DNA from 2 places in the Blautia sp. AM28-27 genome. Region 2 is predicted to be linked to the other one. Evidence: predicted binding sites of a transcription regulator. Region 2 holds the regulator's gene; the other holds the start of a gene.
What was found. The regulator HrcA, encoded in region 2, represses chaperone genes, less so after heat shock. The targets are predictions, from matches to a motif close to TGTTAGCACTCNNNNNNNNNGAGTGCTAACA.
Positions count from the first base shown of each region.

Region 1: a site for HrcA is predicted at 2,181-2,211, ahead of groES (co-chaperone GroES). Genes of this name have one in related genera too.

Region 1 covers NZ_QUJK01000003.1:78,426-83,005, reverse strand. Annotated here, with positions in the region: gene groL (chaperonin GroEL) at 197-1,822, opposite strand; gene groES (co-chaperone GroES) at 1,859-2,143, opposite strand; gene codY (GTP-sensing pleiotropic transcriptional regulator CodY) at 2,490-3,311, opposite strand; gene topA (type I DNA topoisomerase) at 3,571-4,580, opposite strand, start outside.
Region 2 covers NZ_QUJK01000009.1:72,567-77,146, forward strand. Annotated here, with positions in the region: gene dnaK (molecular chaperone DnaK) at 1-25, opposite strand, end outside; gene grpE (nucleotide exchange factor GrpE) at 92-703, opposite strand; gene hrcA (heat-inducible transcriptional repressor HrcA) at 753-1,811, opposite strand; gene DW743_RS12245 (helix-turn-helix domain-containing protein) at 2,096-2,314, shown strand; gene DW743_RS12250 (hypothetical protein) at 2,392-2,757, opposite strand; gene DW743_RS12255 (helix-turn-helix domain-containing protein) at 2,930-3,148, shown strand; gene uvrB (excinuclease ABC subunit UvrB) at 3,345-4,580, opposite strand, start outside.

The sequences.
Region 1 (4,580 bases), on a different contig from region 2:
TCCATATACGCCGCCCGGCGAAAGCATGAAAACTTTCTGAAATTTTTTGTAACGATTCAGGGCCATGCGAAATGGAAGAAAAACTTTCCACTAAAAAATCGGCCGGCAAAGACAGGACTTCGGAACCCATGTTCCGCTACGGTCTTTGCCAGCCGGTTTTCTTATTTTGTTTTACCAGACATTTTTATCCCGGAAATTACATCATTCCCATTCCGCCGTCTGCGCCTGCCGGCATAGCCGGAGCCGGCTCTTTGATGGTGGAAACTACGGACTCGGTGGTCAGCAGGGTTGCGGAAACGCTGGTAGCGTTCTGCAGTGCGCTTCTGGTAACCTTAACCGGATCAAGGATACCAGCCTGGATCATGTCTACATACTCTTCGTTGTATGCATCAAATCCAACACCTACTTTGGACTCTTTTACTTTGTTGATAACAACAGCGCCTTCCAGACCTGCGTTTGTTACGATGTGGAACAGAGGAGCCTCAAGTGCTTTCTGTACGATTCTTGCACCGATCTTCTCGTCGCCGTCCAAGCTGTCAATCAGCTCTGCAAGCTGTGTTGTTACATGGATGTATGCAGAACCGCCGCCTGCGATGATACCCTCTTCTACGGCTGCTCTCGTTGCATTTAAAGCATCCTCCATACGGAGTTTTTCTTCTTTCATCTCGGTCTCGGTTGCTGCACCTACACGGATAACAGCTACGCCGCCTGCCATTTTTGCCAGTCTCTCCTGCAGTTTCTCTTTATCGAACTCAGAAGTGGTCTCCTCGATCTGGGATCTGATCTGGCCGATTCTTGCTGCGATGGCATCTTTTGCGCCGGCACCGTCAACGATAACGGTGTTCTCTTTCTGAACTTTAACAGATTTTGCACGTCCGAGCATTTCCAGAGTAGCGTCTTTTAATTCCAGACCAACTTCCTCGGAGATCACCTGGCCGCCGGTCAGGATTGCGATATCCTCGAGCATTGCTTTTCTTCTGTCGCCGTATCCCGGTGCTTTGACAGCTACTACGTTGAAGGTTCCGCGCAGTTTGTTGATCACGAGTGTCTGGAGAGCCTCGCCCTCTACGTCCTCAGCGATGATCAGCAGTCTTGCGCCGCTCTGTACGATCTGCTCCAGCAGCGGAAGAACTTCCTGAATGTTGGACAGTTTCTTATCGGTAATCAGGATATATGGATTGTCGAGAACGGCTTCCATTTTCTCCATATCGGTACACATGTAAGCGGAGATATATCCACGGTCGAACTGCATACCTTCTACCAGCTCCAGCTCGTTCTGCATGGTCTTGGACTCCTCGATGGTGATAACGCCGTCTTTGGAAACTTTTTCCATAGCGTCAGCTACCATCTGGCCTACTTCTTCGCTTCCGGAAGAAACAGCTGCAACTTTTGCAATCTGCTCTTTGCCTGCTACCGGCTGGCTCATCTCTGCAAGGATCTGAACAGCTTTATCGGTTGCTTTCTTCATTCCCTTACGAAGAACGATCGGGTTCGCACCTGCTGCCAGGTTTTTCATTCCTTCGTTTACCATAGCCTGTGCCAGAACGGTTGCGGTTGTGGTACCATCACCTGCTACGTCGTTGGTCTTTGCAGCAACTTCTTTGATGAGCTGTGCGCCCATGTTTTCAAAGCCGTCTGCCAGCTCGATCTCTTTTGCAATCGTAACACCATCGTTTGTGATGAGCGGAGCGCCGTACTGTTTGTCCAGAACAACGTTTCTTCCTTTCGGTCCAAGGGTTACACGTACGGTATCTGCAAGCTGGTTTACACCATTCTGAAGAGCGTTTCTTGCCTCTGCTCCATATTTAATCTCTTTTGCCATGATTGTCATGCCTCCTGATTTTTACTTGATTATTCTTTATTTTACAACTGCCAGAATGTCATCCTGTTTTACGATGATGTACTCTTCGTCTTCCAGTTTGACGTTGGTTCCTGCATATTTGGAATAGATTACCTGATCTCCGACTGCAACTTCCATTTTTACTTCTTTGCCGTCTTCTACTTTTCCAGGTCCTACTGCGATAACCTCAGCCTGCTGCGGTTTCTCCTGTGCCTGTCCCGGAAGTACGATACCGGATTTTGTGGTTTCCTCTGCTTTTAACTCTTTTAATACAACTCTGTCACCTAAAGGTACTAACTTCATTTATGTTTCCTCCTTCAAGATTTCATTCAGTTTTATTTATTAGCACTCAGTTCATTCGAGTGCTACTTGATGGTTCTTACTATAGTGTTTTCCACCTCATTTCGCAAATGTATGAATTTTGTAATTCTCTTTTTTTTTCTCGTGATAGCTCTTAATTTCTCTTATTTCCTCGTTTTTTCTTATTTTGGCAATTTTTTCATATTTTATACTCTCTTTAGAATCTAATTATAGTTTATTCCTAAAAACGGGAATGATACCATTTTTTCCGCTCCCCGAATGCTTTTTTGCACAAAAAGAAACGGCGCCATTCTTAAACGGCTCCGATTCTTTTCTACATTCCACTTTTTTATTTTTTCGCCTCGTCCGGATGGGCATCGCCCTTTCCTTTCAGGTTCTTTCTTGCTTTGATCTCGTCGAGTTCATCAAAGATATAATCATTTAATACCTTGATATACGTTCCCTTCATACCGCTGGAACGGGACTCGATGACGCCTGCGCTCTCGAATTTGCGGAGGGCATTTACGATGACGGATCTTGTGATGCCGACGCGGTCTGCAATTTTGCTTGCAACCAGAATGCCCTCATCCCCGTTCAGTTCATCAAAGATATGGATGATGGCTTCCAGTTCGGAGAAGGACAGCGTGTTGAATGCGGATTTAACCACCTGAACCTTACGGTTTTCCTCCACATTTTCCTCGTTGACGGAACGCATCATTTCCAGTCCGACAACGGTTGTGCCGTACTCACTGACGATGATATCGTCGATATCGTACTGCGGGGTGCAGCGGTACATAAATACGGTACCAAGGCGTTCTCCGGCGATCTCGATCGGGCAGATAATTGCGGTGTAGCGCTCTACACCAGGCCGCTCAAAGCCGAGGGTCTGTAAATTGACGTTCTCTTTTGTGGAGAGTACGCCGAGGAGACGCTCGTTTAATGCGGCATCGACATAACCGCCCACCTTATCCTCGATCAGCTCTGTAATTTCTTCCACGCCCGGGCAAAGGCTGATGCCCAGCACTTTTCCTTTTTTACTGATCACCAGGATATTGGAACTTAACGTTTCCATCAGGACTTCACAGATATCGTTGAACACGACCTTCGTGGAGTGATTGTTATGAAGCAGTTTGTTGATTTTTCTGGTTTTATCCAGCAGTTGTACGCTCATGTTCTTCTCCTTTCTTTATTTTCTGCATTTTTTTGGCGTATCCGCCGAAAAAAATGCACACTGATGCCTTTTTCAGACAACCCTTAAAACTAAGCTCATTCTATCATGTAGTTTTCCGGAAATCAATATATTTTTCAGAAAACTATAAATTTTATAAAAATTCATGCTAAATTTTTTCGGATCTTCCTGTTTTTCCGCCGCGATAAGCAAAAAAACGGCCTGCACCAGTTTTTCACCAGTACAGACCGCTTTGTCATTCTCAGTCTTCGTCTTTCTTTTCGCGTGCTTCTACATAGCCGCACTGCTCGTCCGCGCAGACCAGCTTATTGCCTTTTTCCAGCATATAGCCGCCGCACTGCGGGCATTTCTTGGCAGACGGTTTCTGCCAGGACATGAAATCGCATTCCGGATTGTTTTCGCATCCATAATATTTCCGTCCTTTTTTCGTCTTGCGCAGGATCACTTCTTTTCCGCACTTCGGACACGGAACACCGATCTTTTCCAGATACGGCTTCGTGTTCTTGCAGTCCGGGAATCCCGGGCAGGCGAGGAATTTTCCGTGCGGGCCGTATTTGACCACCATGTTGCGGCCGCAGTTCTCGCAGATGACATCTGTCACCTCATCCTCTACCTTAACTTCTTCGAGGTTCTTTTCTGCCTCTGTGACCGCCTCATAGAGATCCGGCCAGAAGTTCTCGACTACTGTCTTCCACGGAACACTTCCATCTCCAACCCTGTCGAGCAGAGCTTCCATCGTTGCCGTAAAGTTGACATCCACGATGCTCGGGAATGCCTCTTTCATCATGTTGTTGACCACCTCGCCGAGCTCTGTCATGTAAAGGTTCTTGTTCTCCTTTGCCACGTAACGGCGGTTGATGATCGTTGTGATGGTCGGCGCATACGTACTTGGACGGCCGATGCCGAGTTCCTCAAGCATTTTGACAAGGGATGCCTCGGTGTAGTGTGCCGGCGGCTGTGTGAAGTGCTGCTGCGGATCCATCTTTTCCAGTGCCAGCTCCGTTCCTGCCTCCAGGCTCCGGACAGCGGCGTTTTTCTCTTTCTTTTCCTCATCCGGATCGGTGTAAACGGACATGAAACCATCAAATGCCAGACGGGAGGAAGCTGCTGTAAAGAGATACTCTCCTGCATTGATCCGTGCGGAAATTGTCTCATAGACGGCCGGCTGCATGCGGCTTGCCACAAAGCGTTTCCAGATCAGCTGATACAGGCGGAACAGATCTCTTGGCAGGGATTCTTTTACCATTACCG
Region 2 (4,580 bases):
AGTCAATACCAATAATTTTGCCCATTGTTGTTTCCTCCTCAATGAATTATGCTAAAAAATGGTTTAATTTCTATTTATTTATCTTCAAGGCTTAGTTAGCCACCTTGACCATACTGTGACGGACTACGGAACCTTTGTACATGTAGCCCTTCAGGAACTCTTCTACGACGATGTTCTCGCCGGCTTCCTCATCCTCCACATGCATCACTGCGTTGTGCAGGTTCGGATCGAATTCCTTTCCAACGGCCTCGATCACGGTTACACCGAGTTCATCGAGTGCTGTGGTAAACTGTTTGTATACTTTATTCATGCCGTCTGCGAACGGATCTTCCTCCGGGTTTTCCACCGTTGCAAGTCCGCGCTCGAAGCTGTCAACAACCGGAAGAATCTTCTCGATGATGTCTTTTGCTCCAATGGCATACATATTTGCTTTTTCTTTTTCGGTGCGTTTGCGGAAGTTATCGAACTCTGCCATCTGACGGGTCAGGCGGTCAGTCAGCTCTTCGATTTTCTCATCTTTTTTATCTTTTTTCTTTTTGAAGAACTTTCGTTCTTTGCCATCCTCAGCAGTTTCTTCTGCAGCTTCCGCTTCTTTTGCCTCTGCTGCTTTCTTTGCTTCTTCCTGCTCCGCAGCCGGTTCGGTTTCCGGCAGATCGGTCTCTGCTCCGGTTTCTTTTTCCATCTCGCGTGTAGGTTCTTCCATGGTTTCCTCTTTCTTTCTATTTTCTTCGCTCACTGATCATTCCACCTTTCTACTCACCTGTGTCCGGCTTTTTGAAGACGGCGTCCAGTTGAACTTTTAATGTTTTCAGGTTATCTACCACATTTTCGTAATCCATCCGCTTTGGTCCCACGATACCGATTGTTCCGCGCATACCGTTTCCCATATCGTATGTGGTGGTGACCACGCTGCAGTCCCGTAAGGGTTCCATCGAAGATTCATTTCCGATGTATACCTGAATACCGGTATTTTCCTCTCCGTCCTGCTCCTCGGCAGCTCCTTTGATCATATCGACCAGTTTCTGCCGTTCCTCGAATGTGGAAATCAGCTGGCTGGCTTTGCTGCTGTCGGAAAGCTCAGGGTACTTGAAAATGTTGGTTGCGCCGCTGGTGTACACCGGCACATCTTCTTCGCTGACTGCGATGGCTTCCGCTACGGTATCGACCACTTTGCTGATGATGCCGGAGTGGATGCCTGCCTGCTCTTTCATCTTCTTGATCATGCCAAGATTGATTTCTTCAATGGTCAGGCCATTGAGCTGTGTGTTCAGAAGCAGGTTCAGCTTTAATATCTGTTCATCGTTGATGGTCTCGTCGAGGTCGATCATCTGGTTTTTCACCAGGTTGCCTTCTACGACGATGACGGCCAGGAGCTGCTCTTCATTGACTTTTGAGAGCTGGATGAATTTCACTTTATTTCTGTGATATTCCGGTCCTGTAATCAACGTTGCATAGTTGGTAGATGAAGCGAGGACTTTGACAACCTGCTGCAGAACTTTTTCCATTCGGTCTGTTTTTTCAATGACCATGTTTTTGATGTCTGCAACTTCCTGTTCTTTTTCCCGCATCAGCTCATCTACATAGAGGCGGTAGCCTTTATCGGAAGGAATGCGTCCTGCGGAAGTGTGGGGCTGTAAGATGTAACCCATCTCTTCCAGATCGGACATTTCATTCCGGATTGTGGCGGAGCTTAAATTCAAATCCGTGTATTTGGAAATCGTTCTTGAGCCGACCGGCTCGCCCGTTTCCAGATACGTCTGGATGATCGCTTTTAATATTTTTCTTTTTCTTTCATCCAATTCTGTATCCACTAAGATAAGCTCCTTCCTGTTGTATAGTCCTGTTAGCACTCGTTTCAGTGGAGTGCTAACATCTATGCTCTTAAGATAGCACTCTGCCTTTTGTTTGTCAACACCTTTTCCCGGTTTTTCTATGAAGAAATTGTGAAAAAAGTATAAACCGTTTTCTTTCTGAAAAGGAATCTGACTTTTCTTTTTTATTGCATTCTACTGTTTCAAAGGCGCTATAGCCGTATGGTAGGATTCTGCCATTTCGATACGACCATTTAGTAGCATTTTCTCAGAGGTGATGAATCATGAAATATCAGAGACTGGAGGATCTGCGCACGGACCACGATCTGACGATCCGCCAGGTTGCCGACTATCTCGGCTGCAACCGCGATGTGTATACCCGATATGAAAAAGGCGTCCGGCAGCTGCCGATCTCCATTGCCATCCGTCTGGCGGAGCTGTATCAGGTCAGTCTGGATTATCTGGTCGGCATCAGCGATGAGAAGCGGCCGTATGGATCCTGACTTTCCGGTGTCTCCGCCGCAGCAAAAGCAGGAGGACAGTTTTTCTTTTCCCTGTCCTCCCTGTTTTGCTTTTTCGTTTACAGATTCTGCAGATATTCCATCATCCGCGTTTCGCTGAGTTTCCATCCGTCCGGCTCCCCGCAGAGATACAGCGTAAAATGCCCGCACGGGACTCCGTTTTCCAGGTGGATGCCGGTATACAGTTCTACAATGAGGAGTTCTTCTGCTTTTTCTTCATATATATTAGTGATCTGATAGATGCGCTCTCCCTTTTCGTCCACCGGCCATTCTTTCTTCAGCACATCCCTCAGACGGCTCTCCTGCCCCTGCGCTTCGCATTCTTCCTCCCGGCTGATCATTTTTTCAAACGCTTCCGGCGTCTCCATCCGTTCCACTATATTCTGGACAAAATCTTCTATTTCTATTCTTTCTGCTTTTCCCATTCGTTCCCCCATTTCTGCCGTACATATTTTTCTGTTTTCTGCACAGGCTGTCTTCACCCGCCGTTTCTCTCTCCCGCCCTATTCTCCAATTTGCGACCATATGATCTGATTTAACTTTGTCCATCCAACCGTTTGGTAGTATGGGTTTGAATCTGAAAGGATGGTACAACGTATGAAATACCAGAGAATTGAAGATATGCGGATTGATCAGGATCTCACCATCAAAGAGATTTCTGCCCTGCTCGAATGCAACCGCGACGTCTATTCCCGCTACGAAAAAGGAATCCGCGACATCCCGATCGACTATGTGATCCGACTTGCACGGTTCTATGACTGCTCGGTCGACTATCTGCTGAGTGTCTCCAGTAAAAAGAGAAAATTCGGCGATTAATTTTTTTATTGTTGTCTTTTTATTTTTGTGTTTTTCGTTTTGATGCGACCGTTTGGTCGTATTTTATATTATAATGGTATTCTTATTTTGCGTCAATTCTGAACAAGAAGGAATCAAAATCGGACGCAAAAAAGCGTGCCGGAAAGTTTTCTGTCGCTTTTCCGGCACGCTTTTTTTCATGCTCTTTTCTTCTTTTTTATTCTTCCATGTCATCCAGGCTCTTCTTCAGTGTGATCATTTTGTCACGCAGCTCGGCGGCCATTTCGAAGTTGAGTTCGGCGGCAGCGGCTTTCATCTGTTTCTGTACCTGGCCGATCAGTTTTTCCAGTTCTTCGCGGCTCATGGACTCCGGGTCTTTTTCCATCTTTTCTTCTGTCTTTGCCACTTCTTTCGAAATGCTGATGAGATCGCGGACGGCTTTTTTGATGGTGGTCGGAGTGATGCCGTGTTCTTTGTTGTAGGCTTCCTGCAGGGCACGGCGGCGCTTCGTCTCGTCGATCGCGAGTCGCATGGAATCGGTCATCACATCGGCGTACATGATAACATGGCCCTCGCTGTTTCGTGCGGCACGGCCGATGGTCTGGATCAGGGAGGTTTCGGAACGCAGGAAACCTTCTTTATCGGCATCCAGGATCGCCACGAGTGTGATTTCCGGGATGTCGAGACCCTCACGCAGAAGGTTGATGCCGACGAGCACATCGAAGACATCGAGACGCATATCACGGATGATCTCGGTCCGTTCCAGGGTGTCGATATCGGAGTGCAGGTAGCGCACGCGGATGCCGGCCTCTTTCATATAGTCGGTCAGATCCTCTGCCATACGCTTCGTCAGCGTCGTCACGAGAACTTTGTTGTGTTTTTCAGTTTCTTTCTTTACTTCCGAAATCAGATCGTCGATCTGTCCCTCCACCGGGCGCACCTCGACATCCGGGTCGAGAAGGCCGGTCGGGCGGATGATCTGTTCGGCGCGCAGCAGCTCGTGGTCTGCCTCGTAGTCGCCCGGCGTGGCAGATACGAAGAGGATCTGATCGATCCGGTCCTCGAACTCGCCGAAGTTCAACGGGCGGTTGTCTTTTGCGGACGGCAGACGGAATCCATAGTCCACCAGCGTCGATTTCCGCGACTGGTCGCCGGCATACATGCTGCGGATCTGCGGAACAGTCTTATGCGACTCATCCACGATGATGAGGAAATCATCTCCGAAATAGTCCATCAGTGTGTAGGGCGGCTCGCCTGGCTTTAATCCGGAGAGGTAACGCGAATAGTTTTCGATGCCGGAACAGATGCCGGTTTCTTTGAGCATCTCAATATCGAAATTGGTCCGCTCCTCGATGCGCTGGGCCTCGATCAGTTTTCCCTCGTGCTTGAAGAACTTCACCTGCTCTTCCATATCCTTTTCAATCTCGCCTGTTGCTTTCAGGATCGTGTCCAT